DNA from 2 places in the Streptomyces sp. NPDC053069 genome. Region 2 is predicted to be linked to the other one. Evidence: riboswitches for the same ligand, from Rfam matches in the RefSeq annotation. Region 2 holds a riboswitch; the other holds the start of a gene.
The links. Region 2 has a riboswitch for thiamine pyrophosphate ahead of thiC (phosphomethylpyrimidine synthase ThiC). Riboswitches for the same ligand answer to the same signal wherever they lie in the genome.
Positions count from the first base shown of each region.

Region 1: another riboswitch for thiamine pyrophosphate. It lies ahead of ACIGXP_RS22580 (thiamine ABC transporter substrate binding subunit); the one in region 2 lies ahead of thiC (phosphomethylpyrimidine synthase ThiC).

Region 1 is NZ_JBITZN010000009.1:186,670-194,236, reverse strand. It holds gene ACIGXP_RS22600 (LAETG motif-containing sortase-dependent surface protein) at 1-290, shown strand, start outside; gene ACIGXP_RS22595 (maleylpyruvate isomerase N-terminal domain-containing protein) at 625-744, opposite strand; gene ACIGXP_RS22590 (ABC transporter ATP-binding protein) at 766-1,785, opposite strand; gene ACIGXP_RS22585 (ABC transporter permease) at 1,815-3,416, opposite strand; gene ACIGXP_RS22580 (thiamine ABC transporter substrate binding subunit) at 3,461-4,534, opposite strand; TPP riboswitch at 4,616-4,724, opposite strand; gene rlmN (23S rRNA (adenine(2503)-C(2))-methyltransferase RlmN) at 4,748-5,854, opposite strand; gene ACIGXP_RS22570 (STAS domain-containing protein) at 6,139-6,507, opposite strand; gene ACIGXP_RS22565 (helix-turn-helix domain-containing protein) at 6,648-6,992, shown strand; gene ACIGXP_RS22560 (hypothetical protein) at 7,130-7,303, shown strand; gene ACIGXP_RS22555 (hypothetical protein) at 7,439-7,567, opposite strand, start outside.
Region 2 is NZ_JBITZN010000004.1:388,638-396,204, reverse strand. It holds gene ACIGXP_RS11665 (LacI family DNA-binding transcriptional regulator) at 1-825, shown strand, start outside; gene ACIGXP_RS11660 (metallophosphoesterase) at 1,107-2,186, shown strand; gene ACIGXP_RS11655 (hypothetical protein) at 2,367-3,227, shown strand; gene thiC (phosphomethylpyrimidine synthase ThiC) at 3,403-5,187, opposite strand; TPP riboswitch at 5,180-5,357, opposite strand; gene ACIGXP_RS11645 (YibE/F family protein) at 5,439-6,884, shown strand; gene ACIGXP_RS11640 (SsgA family sporulation/cell division regulator) at 6,983-7,420, opposite strand; gene ACIGXP_RS11635 (IclR family transcriptional regulator) at 7,520-7,567, opposite strand, start outside.

The DNA of each region.
Region 1 (7,567 bases), on a different contig from region 2:
AGAGCAGCACCCCCACCCCTACAGCCAAGCCGAAGCCGAAACCGAAGCCGTCGAAGTCCGCCCCGGCCGAGTCGGCGACCCCCACTCCGTCGGCCTCCGCGTCCAGCTCCGCCCCGGCGGCCGCGCCGAGCAACGCGCCGTCCCCGGCGGCCGGTAACTCGAACCTCGCCGAGACCGGCGCCGGCTCCAACACCGGCCTGATCGCCGGTATCGCGGGCGCGCTGGTCGTCGTCGGCGGCGGCGCGGTCTTCTTCGGCATGCGCCGTCGTGGGACGCGCGGCAACGGCTGACGCCCCGCCCTCCGTACACCGCCGCGGCCCGTCCTCCTATCCCCAGGGGACGGGCCGCGGTCGTTCTTCCGCCCGCCTCAGCCGAAGTCGCCCGCTCCAGCCAGAACTCCAGCGCCTCCCGCTCACCGAGGACTTCGAGGCCGGGGCCGTCCCGCGGCAGCCGGCGACAGAAGGCCGGCAGCACGGAGGTGAGCGGGCCGCGCAGGGCGACCGTGGCCTTCCCATGGCCGCGCCGGCGCACACCGTCCGGGCCGAACTCCACCAGCCACTCGGCGTTCAGCGCCGGGCCGGCGCGGAGTCCGGACCGGCCTCGCGCAGCGTCGCGACGACCAGCTCACCTGGTCGCGGGGGACGCTCTCCTGGTCCGGGTGCGCACCGGGGTCTCCACCCACCGCCGGGCGCCTCCCACATGCCGTACGAGGTCTCCCAGCGACCAGTCGGGGCAGGTCGGCACGGCCCCCAAGGGGCCCGTTGATCAGCCGAGCACGACGATTTCGGCCGCGTCGAACTCCACGCCGACCCCGTCCCCGGCCTCCGGCGCCTCCCGCAGCGCGCAGGCCGCCTCCAGGCGCGGCCCGTCCTCGGGCTGGAGCTGGACGGCCACATGGGTGCCCTTGAAGGTGCGGGCGGTCACCGTGCACGGCAGGCCGGTGTGGGCGGCCACGAGCCGTACCCCGGCGGGCCGCACCAGTACGCTGTGGGCGCCCTGGGGAGAGCCCTCGGGTACCGGCAGCTTGCCCCAGGGGCTGTCGGCGGCCGTCCCCGCGACGGTCGCCGGGACCACGTTGTCGAAGCCGAGGAAGCGGGCGACGAACGCGTCGGCGGGCCGCTGCCACACCTCAAGCGGCGTACCGGACTGCGCGATCCGCCCGTCCCGCATCACCACCACCCGGTCGGCCAGCGCGAACGCCTCACCCTGGTCGTGGGTCACCGCGAGCACGGTGGTGCCCAGCCGGCCGAACAGCTCGCGCAGTTCGACCACCAGCCGTTCCCTGAGCGAGCGGTCGAGCTGGCCGAGCGGCTCGTCGAGCATGAGCAGCCGGGGCCGCGGCGCGAGCGCCCGGGCGAGGGCCACACGCTGCTGCTCGCCGCCGGACAGCGAGGCCACGGCCCGCCGGGCGGCTCCCGGCAGCCCGACCAGCTCCAGCAACTGCCCGACCTCGGCGTCGCGTTCACTCCTGGCCACGCCGTGCATCCGCAGCCCGAACGCCACGTTCGCGCCGACGTCCCGCTGCGGGAAGAGCTGGTGGTCCTGGAACATCAGACCGACACCGCGTTTGTGCGCGGGCACGCCCGACTGGTCACGGCCGTCGAGCAACACCCTTCCGCCGGACAGGGGTTGCAGCCCGGCCACCACCCGCAGCAGCGTGGACTTCCCGCTCCCGCTGGGCCCGAGCACGCACACCACCTCGTGCTCGGCGACGTCGAGGCCGACCGCGTCGAGCACGGCCCGCCCGCCGAAGCGCACGGTCGCGGCGTCGAGGCTCAGCAGCATCGAGAACTCCCCCGTCGGGCCGGCAGCATCTAGAACTCTCCCGTCCGGTCGGTGCGCAGCCGCTCCAGGACCAGCAGCGCGGCGGCGCACACCACCATCAGAATGGTCGAAAGGGCCATCGCCTGGCCGTAGTTGAGGTCCCCGGGGCGGCTGAGCAGCCGGGCCACGGCGACCGGGAGGGTCGGGTTGTCGGGCCGGGCGATGAACACGGTCGCCCCGAACTCGCCCAGCGAGACGGCGAACGCGAACCCGGCCGCGACCAGCAGTGCCCGTCGCACCAGCGGCAGGTCCACCTCCCGCCACACCCGCCAGGGCGAGGCGCCGAGCACGGCGGCGGCCTCCCTCAGCCGTGCGTCGACCGCGCGCAGCACCGGCAGCATCGTCCGTACGACGAAGGGGGCGCCGACCAGCGCCTGGGCGAGCGGGACGAGCATCCAGGACTGTCTGAGGTCCAGCGGCGGCTTGTCGAGAGCGATCAGGAAACCGAAGCCCACGGTCACGGCGGACACGCCGAGCGGCAGCATCAGCAGCGCGTCGAAGCCCCGCACCAGTCGTCCGGCGTCCCGGCGGGCCAGCGCGGCGGCGGCGAGACCTCCGATCAGGACGGCGACGGCGGTGGCGGCGACCGCGTACTGCAGCGAGGTCCACACCGCGTGCACCGGCGCCACCAGGAACGTACCGCCGTCGGAGTGCGCGAGCGCCCGGTAGTAGCCGAAGCCGGGCGCGTCGAGGGAACGGCGGACGAGCACGGCGAGCGGCAGGACGAGGAGCAGCGCGATGGTCGCGAGGACGCCGGCGAGCAGGGCCCACTGCCCGGCGCCGCGCGGCCGGCGGGCGGTCGCCCTCGGGTCGACGAGCCGCAGGGCGGCCTCCCGGCGCCGTACCGTCCAGGCGTGCACGGCGAGGATCGCGCCGACGGCGGCGAACTGGACGAGCGTGAGGACGGCGGCCGTGGCGAGGTCGAAGACCTCGGAGGTCTGCCGGTAGATCTCCACTTCGAGGGTGGAGAAGGTGGGACCGCCGAGGATCTGGACGACACCGAAGGAGGTGAAGGTGAACAGGAACACCATCAGCGCGGCGGCGGCCACGGCGGGCGCGAGGGCGGGCAGCGTCACCTTCCGCCAGGCGTGCCACGGGGAGGCGCCCAGCATCCGGGCGGCCTCCTCCTGCCGGGGGTCGAGCTGGGACCACAGGCCGCCGACGGTCCGTACGACGACCGCGTAGTTGAAGAAGACGTGGGCCAGCAGGATCGCCCACACCGTGGTGTCCAGCCGTACGCCCCACAGCTCGTCCAGCAGCCCGCCGTGCCCGACGAGGGCCAGGAACGCGCTGCCGGCGACGACGGTCGGCAGCACGAACGGCACGGTGACCACGGCCCGCAGCAGCTGCTTGCCCGGGAAGTCGAAACGGGCGAAGACATGGGCGGCGGGCAGCGCGAGCAGCAGTGTGAGCGCGGTGGAGGCCAGCGCCTGCCAGGTGGTGAACCACAGCACGTGCCGGATGTCCGGCCGCATGACCACGTCCGTGAGCCGCCCGAACTGCCAGGCGCCGTCCACCTTCAGCCCGCGCGCGACGATCGCGGCCACGGGCCAGGCGAAGAACAGCGCGAAGAACGCGACGGGCAGGGCCATGAGCCCGAGCCGCGCCGCGCTCCCCGCGCGGTCCTTCCGAGGGGCTACTTCAGTACGAGCGAGGTCCACGACTTGACCCACTGGTCACGGTTGGCGGCGATCTTGCCGGGGGCCATGGTCTCGGGATGCTGGGCGGCCTTGCCGTACTCGGTGAACTCGGCGGGGACCTTCGCCCCCTGCACCACCGGGTAGACGTACATGTTCAGCGGCATGTCCTCCTGGAACTCCTTGGAGACCAGGAAGTCGATGAACGCCTTGGCGCCCTTGGGGTTCTTGGCGTTGCCGAGCAGTCCGGCGAACTCGATCTGCCGGAAGCAGGTGCCGTACGCCACGCCGGTCGGGGCGGTGCTGGGCCGCTTCTTGGCGTAGATCACCTCGGCGGGCGGGGAGGAGGCGTACGTCACCACCAGCGGCCGGTCGCCGCCGGCCTTCTTGCCCTCGGACGATCCCGAGAACTCCTGGTAGTAGGCCTGCTCCCAGCCGTCGACGACCTTGACGCCGTTGGCCTTCAGCTTCTTCCAGTAGTCCGGCCAGCCGTTGTCCCCGAACCGGGCGGCGCTGCCGAGCAGGAAGCCGAGGCCGGGCGAGGAGGTGGCGGCGTTCTCGGTGACGAGGAGGTCCTTGTACGCCGGCTTCGTCAGGTCGGCGAAGGACTGCGGCGGGGTGAGGTGGTGGTCTGCGAAGTACTTCTTGTCGTAGTTGACGCAGATGTCGCCGTAGTCGACGGGCGTGACCCGGTGCTTGGCCTGGTCGAGTTGGTAGGCGGCGCCGACCTTGTCGAGGCCCTTGGCGGTGTACGGCTGGAAGAGGCCGTTGTCCAGGGCCCGGGACAGCAGCGTGTTGTCGACGCCGAAGAAGACGTCGCCCTGCGGGTTGTCCTTGGTCAGGACGGCCTTGTTGACGGCCTGCCCGGCGTCGCCGTCCTTGAGCACGTGGACCTTGTACCCGGTCTTCTTCTCGAAGTCCTGGAGCACGTTCTTGGACACGGCCCACGAGTCGTGGCTGACGAGGGTCACGGACGTGGAGTCCGCGGACGACGTGCCCTCGCCGGAACCGCACGCGGACAGGCTGATCAGGCCGAGCCCGACCGCCACGGCCACGAAGGTCTTGTTCTGCACTGGATGTCCTCCTGGGGTTGGCCAGGAAGAGACGCGGCCCTGCCCGGGCTTCGCGAGGAAGACCCGGGCAGGGCGCAACAGCTTGAGTGATGACCGAACTCCCTACCCAGAATGACCTGGGCGAGGTTCAGAGGGTCTGCGGCCCTGTCCGCCGCACTCTCAGCGCTGTGGCGCTCCCCTGTCGGAATATGAAGATGTGTGGACCCGGCCAGATTACCGCTCGGTGGCCGCCAGCTGACCACAGGCTCCGTCGATCTCCTGGCCCCGGGTGTCCCGGATCGTCACCGGCACACCATGAGCGGCGATGGCCTCGACGAAGGCCTTCTCGTCCTCCGGCCGGGAGGCGGTCCACTTCGACCCCGGCGTCGGGTTCAGCGGAATGAGATTGACGTGCACGGGCTTGCCCTTGAGCAGCCGCCCGAGCCGGTCACCGCGCCACGCCTGGTCGTTGATGTCCCGGATGAGGGCGTACTCGATGGACAGCCGGCGCCCGCTCTTCTCCACGTACTCGAACCCGGCGTCCAGCACCTCGCGCACCTTCCACCGCGTGTTCACGGGGACGAGGGTGTCACGCAGCTCGTCGTCGGGGGCGTGCAGGGAGATCGCGAGCCGGCACTTGAAGCCCTCGTCGGCGAACCGGTGGATGGCCGGCACGAGCCCGACGGTGGACACGGTGATCCCGCGCTGCGACAGCCCCAGCCCGTCCGGGGCGGGATCGGTCAGCGCCCGGATGGCACCCACGACCCGCTTGTAGTTGGCGAGCGGCTCGCCCATGCCCATGAAGACGATGTTGGACAGCCGGGCCGGGCCGCCCGGCACCTCGCCGTCCCTGAGCGCCCGCATCCCGTCGACGATCTGGTGGACGATCTCGGCCGTGGACAGGTTCCGGTCCAGCCCCGCCTGCCCGGTGGCACAGAACGGACAGTTCATGCCGCAGCCCGCCTGCGAGCTGATGCACATGGTGACCCGGTCCGGATACCGCATCAGCACGGACTCGACGAGGGTCCCGTCGAACAACCGCCACAGCGTCTTGCGTGTGGTTCCCTGGTCGGTCGACAGATGCCGGACGACGGTCATCAGCTCGGGGAACAGTGCTTCCTGGAGCTTGGCGCGCGCCCCGGCGGGGATGTCGGTCCACTGCTCCGGATCGTGCGCGTACCGCGCGAAGTAGTGCTGCGAGAGCTGCTTGGCACGGAACGGCTTCTCACCGATCTCGGCCACGGCGTCCTTGCGCTCGGCGGGCGTGAGGTCGGCGAGATGCCGCGGCGGCTTCTTGGCTCCGCGGGGGGCGACGAAAGTGAGTTCTCCGGGCTTAGGCATGGCTGTACCAGTGTCGCAGATCCAATTGGGTGACCTGGGGCTGTTGCTCAACGACCGAGTCAAGGCGACGGGCGCCGGCCGATGCCGTGGCCGGCGCCCGTACAGGCCAAGGCTTTGAAACCGACCGCTCGCGTCCGCACCTGTTGGTGTCAGGCAGTGGTGTCAGCCGGCAGGGGCAGTCCTCTACAAGTGGGAGTGCAGAAATGACATGAAAGCAGGGATCGGTCGACTGTCTACGTGCTTACAGCAGTCGGCGCAGGTCCGGCTCTTCGGTGACGGCTGGATCAGGAGAGGGCGGCGTCGTCCACGGTCTCTCGTATCTCCAGCACGGCGTCGGCTCCGGTGATCACAAACAGGCGCTGAAGCTGCCTTGGCGGCGCTGCCACGCGCACGGTGCCCGTCTGGTGGGCACGGATCAACAGGTTGAGGAACGACGAGTCCGCGAAGTCGACCCCCGAGGCGTCCAGGACCACCTTCGCATGCTTCCTGACAGCGGCGTTCAGTGCCTCCGCCAGAGGCGGGATCGAGTGGATGTCATAGGAGCCGTGAGCGGCGATCACCCAGGCGCCGCCGCATTCGTACTGGTGCAACGCAGCCACTGGTCCGGGCCCGCCGACGTGGCCCGACCCCTCCATGGCACCAGCGCTACTCATGAGCTTTGGCATGACGGCCTCATTTCAGGACACCTTCGACGCCCCTTACCGCTGCGCGCAGCGCGGAGCACGCCATCAGTTACCGGAAAAGTATGTCATGTATCTGGCTTCGTCAATGAGGGTCCCCTAAAATGCTGGGCATGGTTGGAGTGCCCGAACCTCACAGCGGATGGACGTTCATCACCAACCACGCGCGCGTACTGGCGGCCATCGCCGACAACCCGAACGTCCGTATCCGCGACATCGCCGCCCGCTGCCGGCTCACGGAGCGCGCCGTCCAGCGCATCATCTCCGATCTTGAGCAGGACGGTTACCTCTCCCACACTCGGGACGGGCGCACGAACACCTACCGCATCGAGCCCGACAAGGTGCTGCGCCATCCGGCAGAAGCCGGCCTCTCCGTAGCCTCCCTGCTGTCCCTCCTCGTACAGGATGAGACCGATCGGGGCAAAGAGCTGAGGCCGACCATGGCGCATACCCCCTAAACCCACCACTGACCCCAGCGCCCATCCCGTACGCCGTCGACCCACACACCGAGCTCCCTTACCAACACGTCCCACAAGGTGGCTTCACCTCTTGCCTCAAGGGGCACACGGCCAGTGAGATCCACGGAGGTACCGAGATGAGCGCCGGAGAACGGGCCAAGGCAAAGGCCGAACAGATCGTCGGAAAGACCGTGCGGACGGCGGCCCACGCGATGCACAAAGAAACCCTCGCGGCGAAGGGAGCCGCTCTCGAAGCACGAGGCAGGATGCGGGGCGCGAAGGAACAGGCCAAGGGCTCCTTCAAGCGCTGAGCGCGCTGCCGCAGGCTTGAACCCGTCCGGGGAACGGCTGGAGGCCCGGGGAGAGGGGAACAACCTCTTGCCCGGGCCTTCGGCGTTCGGAGCGGGCGGCACGCCGGATCGGGCGCAAGACGGTCACGTATGCCCTCACCGGACGAAGTGTCGATGAGAGCGCCGGGACCAGCGCACACCGAACAGGACCAGGTCCGCCACGAAGACCACGATGCCGATGATCAGGAGGTAGGACAGCCCCGCCGCCACCGTACCGATGAGTCC
Region 2 (7,567 bases):
ACCTTCACCGAATTCGCGTACTTCGCCGAGATGGCCCGGGCCGCCACCTCGGCCGCGCTCGCCCGCGGCTACGCCCTCGTGATCCTGCCCGCGACCTCGCGCCACGACGTGTGGTCCAACGTCGCCCTGGACGGCACGGTCGTCATCGACCCCTCCGACCAGGACCCGGTGGTCAGCGAGCTGGTCCGGCAGGGGCTGCCGGTCGTCTCCGACGGCCGCCCGGCCGGCTCGCTGCCGGTCACCGCCTGGGTCGACAACGACCACGAGGCCGCCGTCCTCGGCATCCTCGACCACCTCGCCGCCGCCGGCGCCCGCCGTATCGGCCTGCTCACCGGCACCACGACGGACACGTACACCCACCTGTCGACCACCGCGTACCTGCGCTGGTGCGAACGCGTCGGCCAGGACCCCGTCTACGAGGCCTACCCGGCGCACGACCCGTGCGCGGGCGCCGTCGCCGCCGACCGGCTGCTCGCCCGCCCCGACCGGCCCGACGCGGTCTACGGTCTGTTCGACCCCAACGGCACGGACCTGCTGGCCGCCGCCCGCCGCTACGGGCTCCGCGTGCCCGACGACCTGCTGCTCGTGTGCTGCAGCGAGTCCATGGTGTACGCCAGCACCGAGCCGCCCATCACCACGCTCTCCCTGAAACCCCGCCGCATCGGCACCGCGGTGGTCCAGCTCCTCATCGACGCCATCGAGGGTGTGGAGTCGAACCAGCCGGTCGAGCAGGTGATACCGACCGAGCTGATCGTGCGCACCTCCTCCCAGCGGCGCCCGCCGCGCACGACGGTCAGCCCGCCGCGGTCACCGGACGGGAAATAGCGCCGGAAAGCGGGGCGCTCACCCCGCACCGCCCTCTGCCGACGGAGGGGGCAGGGCGGGCCGGCGACCGGCGAGCCGGGTGTTCGGTCGGCGCGGAGTCGGCCGAACACCTGCCCAAACGGGGCGAAAGCCGCGGTGAACCGGAGTCTTGTTCCGATTCACCACCCCTGGGTCATCACACGGCGCGACGCGCATTCCTATGATGGGCCCACGACACCGCGGACCGCTGCGACCAGGCAGTCCGAAGCGGTGCAGCTGCGGCGCGATGGTGGAGGGGTCTGATGACTCAGGGGGCCGGTCAGGGACCCGAAGTGGAGCGGACGGCGACGCTGCGCGACTTCCGGGTACCTGCGTACGTCCACGAGACCGGTCCGTACGTCCACACCGCCCCTCCGGGCGACACCGTGCCGCCCGTCGACGAGGCGTACCCCGACGGCTACACACCCACCCAGCGCGACCTCCCCGTCATCAACCGGCCGCAGACGCTCCAGGTCCCCGTCGAACCGGCACCCTCGGCCCCGGCCCCGCAGCCCGCGACCGGGCCCGGACCCCTGTTCGTCGTCGGAGACGTCCACGGATACCTCGACGAACTGGTGACCGCCCTGCAGGAGCAGGGCCTGATCGACGCCTCGGGCCAGTGGTGCGCCGGCACCGCCCGGCTGTGGTTCCTCGGCGACTTCACCGACCGCGGGCCCGACGGCATCGGCGTCATCGACCTCGTGATGCGGCTGTCCGCCGAGGCCGCGGCGGCCGGCGGCTACTGCAAGGCCCTCATGGGCAACCACGAACTGCTGCTGCTCGGCGCCAAGCGGTTCGGGGACACCCCCGTCAACTCCGGTGCGGGGACCGCCACCTTCCAGGCGGCCTGGCTGCTCAACGGCGGCCAGAAGACCGACATGGACCGCCTCCAGGACCACCATCTGCAGTGGATGGCCCGCCTCGACGCCGTCGAGGAGGTCGACGGCTATCTGCTCGTGCACTCGGACACCACCGCCTACCTCGACTACGGCGACTCCATCGAGGCGGTCAACGACACCGTCCGCGAGACCCTCACCCGCAATGACGCGGACGAGTGCTGGGATCTGTTCCGCAAGTTCACCAAGCGCTTCTCCTTCCGCGACGAGGGCGGCGCCGACGCCGTGCGCTCCCTCCTCGATACGTACGGCGGCACTCGTATCGTTCATGGCCACAGCCCGATTCCCTACCTCCTCGGCGAGGTCGGCTCCGAGGACGGCGAGGAGGGCACCGGCCCGGTCGTGGAGGACCCGCACGTCTACGCCGACGGGCTCGCCATCGCGATGGACGGCGGGGTGACCATGGCCGGAAAGCTACTGGTCCGGCAACTCCCTCTGACTATCTGACCGTCCTGCGGGCAGGCGTCCCCAGGCAGAGCACACGCACGCCGGGGGCAATTTCCGGCAACCCCCTGTCACCGTGTGCCGTCGCGGCTCTACCATCGGCTTATCCGTAGCAGGCTCCCCTCCGTTTCTGCCCGACGGCTCGCCGGCGTGCGAGCCCCAAGCCCTACGGAGCATCGGGGGATGCACATGAACAGCGTTCCGCAGCACCTGCAGAGCGAGGACCGCCAGGAATTCGAGCGGCTCCTCAATGAGGCGCTGCGCTCCGCACCACACCGACCGGAACTGGCCGCTGTCGGACAGCGACTCAATCCCGAACAACTGCGCACCATGGCACTCAACGCCAGTGCCCTGATCACGGCCGCAGCAGCGGCCGAATACCAGCACTATGTGAAGGTCCGCCAGGAACTGCGCCACCCGGCCATGACCCCGTCGGCCGCCGGCGACTCGGCCGCCGCGGACCCGACTTCGGCCACGGCGGGGCTCGTCACCACCCTCGGCGAGGCCGCCGAGAGCACCGGTGCGGGCGCCATCGCGGTCATCGCCGTCCTGGCTCCCGTCCTCTCCGGAACCGCCGCGGCGATCTTCCTCCTCGTCGGCTACATCCTGAAGACGCTCAGCCCCGGACAGGCCTTCGCCCAGACCATGCTCACCGCCGGCTGGGTGTTCGGCGCGGTGACCGCGGCCTCGGCCCTCGTCGCCGCTGTCGGCCTGCTCCTCACCGCCCTGCGCAACGGCAGCTCGCCCCAGGCCCAGGCACTGGACGCGGCGCACCGGGAGCTGGACAGGGCCAGAGAGGCCTGGCGGGACGCCCTGCTGGAGCGAGGCATCGTGCCGTTCCTGCGTGAGGCACTCGCCGAACCCGGACCGGCCGCACTGCACCGCACGACGCCGCCCGCCCCGAGCGGCCGCATGCCCCGCCTCGGGTACGACCGCCCCGGCTTCAGCAGCCCCGACGACGGCACCGAGTCCGGCCGCCCGAGCTTCACCAGCCCGGACTACACGAGCCCGGACTTCGGCGGCCCGGAGCACCAGCCCGACTGACCCGCATCAGCACCCGAACAACCCGGCTTGCGCTCTCAAGCGGGGGCCCGGCCGGGCGGACGGAGCGGCCAACCGGTGTGGCCTCACCACCCGGTCAGCCGCACTCCCGCCGGCCCCCCGGCCGCACCGGACGCCTCAAGGGGCGACCCGGCGCGGCGAGTTGCTCCCACCTGTCTCAGTCGGCGATCGGCAGATACACCCTGTTGCCGCTCGCCGCGAACTCCTTCGACTTCTGGGCCATGCCCTCCTCGATCTCGGCGCGGTTGCCACCGTGTTCGCGGCGGATGTCCTGCGAGATCTTCATGCTGCAGAACTTCGGTCCGCACATGGAGCAGAAGTGGGCCGTCTTGGCGGGCTCGGCCGGCAGGGTCTCGTCGTGGAACTCCCGTGCCGTGTCCGGGTCCAGAGCGAGGTTGAACTGGTCCTCCCACCGGAACTCGAAGCGGGCGTCGGACAGCGCGTCGTCCCACTCCTGGGCTCCCGGGTGTCCCTTGGCGAGATCGGCCGCGTGCGCGGCGATCTTGTAGGTGATGACGCCGGTCTTGACGTCATCCCGGTTGGGCAGGCCCAGGTGCTCCTTGGGCGTTACGTAGCAGAGCATCGCCGTGCCCCACCAGGCGATCATCGCAGCGCCGATGCCGGAGGTGATGTGGTCGTACGCCGGCGCGATGTCCGTGGTCAGCGGGCCGAGCGTATAGAACGGAGCTTCATCGCAGATCTCCTGCTGAAGGTCGATGTTCTCCTTGATCTTGTGCATCGGGACGTGTCCCGGGCCCTCGATCATCGTCTGTACGTTGAAACGCCTGGCGATCCGGTTGAGTTCCCCGAGGGTTCGCAATTCCGCGAACTGTGCCTCGTCGTTGGCGTCCGCGATCGAGCCCGGCCGCAGACCGTCGCCCAGCGAGTACGTGACGTCGTAGGCGGCGAGGATCTCGCACAGCTCCTCGAAGTTCTCGTACAGGAACGACTCCTTGTGGTGTGCCAGGCACCACGCGGCCATGATCGAGCCGCCGCGCGAGACGATGCCCGTCTTGCGGTTGGCGGTGAGCGGGACGTACGGCAGCCGCACGCCCGCGTGGACCGTCATGTAGTCCACGCCCTGCTCGGCCTGCTCGATGACGGTGTCCTTGTAGATCTCCCAGGTCAGTTCCTCGGCCCTGCCGTCAACCTTCTCCAGCGCCTGGTAGAGCGGCACCGTGCCGATGGGGACGGGGGAGTTGCGCAGCACCCACTCACGCGTCGTGTGGATGTTGCGGCCGGTGGAGAGGTCCATGACCGTGTCGGCGCCCCAGCGGGTCGCCCAGGTCATCTTCTCCACCTCCTCCTCGATGGAGGAGGTCACCGCGGAGTTGCCGATGTTGGCGTTGACCTTCACCAGGAACCGCTTGCCGATGATCATCGGCTCGATCTCCGGGTGGTTGACGTTGGCCGGCAGTACCGCCCGGCCTGCCGCGAGCTCCTCGCGGACCACCTCGGGAGAAACGTTCTCCCGGATGGCCACGTACTCCATCTCCGGGGTGATCTCGCCCCGACGGGCGTACGCGAGCTGCGTCACGGCCTCTCCGCTGCGGCCCCGGCGCGGCTGACGCGGCCGTCCGGGGAAGACCGCGTCCAGATTGCGCAGCCCGCCACGCGGCGACGTGTGCTTGATGCCGTCGTCCTCGGGACGGACGGGACGGCCCGCGTACTCCTCGGTGTCGCCGCGGGCGATGATCCAGTTCTCCCGCAACGGCGGCAGGCCCCTGCGGACATCGGTATCAACGAGTGGATCGGTGTACGGGCCCGACGTGTCGTACAGCGTGACCGACTGCCCGTTGGTGAGGTGCACCTGGCGGACCGGCACGCGCAGGTCGGGGCGCGAGCCCTCGACGTACGCCTTGTGCCAGCCGATGGACTTCCCGGCCTCCTGGGACTTCTCGTCCTGAACGGAGGCAGGCGTGCGTGCGTCCTTGTTGGTCATGAGACCTACTCCCTACGCCGGCATTACCCGGTAACAGGTTCGGCGGTCGACGCAGCGGTTTCCGTCTGCCGACGTTTCCTGCGGAACATCGCCTGTTCCACGTGAAACATCGCGTGTACGGAGGTCAGCGCCCTCTCAGCCCGGTGCTCCGAGCTCCCGCGTGTGCAAAGGTGCCTCCACGCTAGCGTCATATGTGGCGCGGTGAACAGTGGGCCCCCCGCCGTTCTTGCAATGATCGGGCGGTGACCAGGATGGAGCAGTACCCCTATCAGCCGCACGAGCCGCACCATCGAGAGGGCTCGGGGCAGGCAGCCGGCTTCGGCGGGAGCGGCGGCGACCAGGGTCCCGAGCGGGGATCCGGTGGGGACGACGGCCGCGGTCACGGCCGCGGGCACAGTCACGCGCACGGCCACAGCCACAGCCACAGCCACGGTCCCGCGGCCCCGGTCTCCCAGCACCTGCGCAAGGTCATCGCCGCGATCCTGGTCCCGTTCACCGCGGCGGTCGTCGTCGGGCTGCTGGTGCTCTGGCCCGGGGGAGCCCCGGCCCACAAGCGCACCGGCGTCGGCTTCGACCGGGAGACACAGCAGGCCACGGTCACCAGGGTCGTCGAGGTGAGCTGCCGGTCGGTGAACGCCTCCGGTGACACCCCGACCGGCGACACCTCCACCGCCGAGGGCGCCTCGGCGCAACAGGAAGCGAAGGGACGCTGCAAGAAGGCGACCGTCCGGGTCGACACCGGCAAGGACAAGGGCCGTACGTTCACCGAGATCGTGCAGCCGGACCAGACCCGGCAGTTGCACCAGGGCGAGAAGGTCGTGGTCGCCTACGAGCCTTCGGCACCGAAGGACCTGCAGTACTCGGTGGCGGATGTGAACCGCAAGTTCCCCATGACACTGCTCGCGGGGATCTTCGCGCTCGCCGTGGTGGTGGTCGGCAGGCTCCGCGGCGTCATGGCGCTCATCGCACTGGCGGTGAGCTTCCTGGTGCTGACCCTGTTCATCCTGCCCGCGATCCTCCAGGGTTCGAACCCGCTGCTCGTGGCAGTGGTCGGATCGAGCGCCATCATGCTGATCGCCCTGTACATGTGCCACGGCCTGTCGGCGCGGACGTCGGTGGCGGTGCTCGGCACGCTGATCTCCCTGTCGCTGATCGGTGCACTCGGGTCCCTCTTCATCGGCTGGGCCGCCCTGACCGGCAACACGGACGACAACACCGGCCTGATCCATGGCCTGTATCCGTCGATCGACATGAGCGGCCTGCTGCTGGCCGGCGTCATCATCGGCTCGCTCGGTGTCCTGGACGACGTGACCGTGACCCAGACGTCAGCCGTCTGGGAGCTGCACGAGGCCAATCCGTCAATGGGCTGGCGCGGGCTGTACCGGGCCGGCATCCGTATCGGCCGCGACCACATCGCCTCCGTGGTCAACACCCTTGTCCTCGCCTATGCCGGTGCCGCGCTGCCGTTGCTGCTGCTGTTCTCGATCGCGCAGAGCAGTGTCGGGACCGTGGCCAACAGCGAACTGGTGGCCGAGGAGATCGTGCGCACGCTGGTGGGCTCGATCGGTCTCGTCGCCTCGGTCCCGGTCACCACCGCGCTCGCCGCCCTGGTGGTCTCGGCCGACCGCGCCAGCGGGGACGCCCCGGCGCTGCCCGTGACCGCACGCGGTGGCCGCGGCCGGCGCCGGAAGCGGTGAGCCCGAGCTGAACGGTCCGGGACAGGGCGCCACGCAGAAGCGTTACTTCATGCGTCCACGCGGCATGGTGGAGCGCTCGGCGACCCTGCCGTAACGCTTCAGCCCGCGCTCTGCTCCTCGGCCAGAATGCGGTCCAGTGCCTCCTCCAGATGGGCGTCGAAGTCGGCCAGGGCGCCCTCCTGGCCCAGCGGCACGAGCTTGTCCGTACGGTCCAGGAAGGCCACCAGTGGAGGCGCGGAGGACCGGAACAGCGCCTGGTCGCAACCGACCTGAAGCCTGATCAGCACCTCGCCCAGCACATCGGTACTGACCGGAGCAATGTGCACGTCCCCTTCCCCGCACGGCCGGCCGACGCCGTCGATCAGCAGCTCACGGCCGAACGCCCACGTCACCGGGGCGTCACCGGGCAGATGAAAGGTGAGCCGCACGGCATAGGGATCACTGGTCTCGTAGCGCAACTCCACCGGGATACGGAAGGAGAGTTCCTCCGACACGAGAAAGCTCATCATGACCTCTGCCTGTACGGACTCGCGCATCGTCCATCCCGTCATATGACATCACTGGCCGGGTTTGATCCCCTGTAGCCGTGGTCAAATCTTGCTGAACGTACACGGGAGATCACAAGGAGTAAGTTTTCAGATACTGATAGAGAGGGTGAGTGTCCCCAGATGCCGCCCGATCTC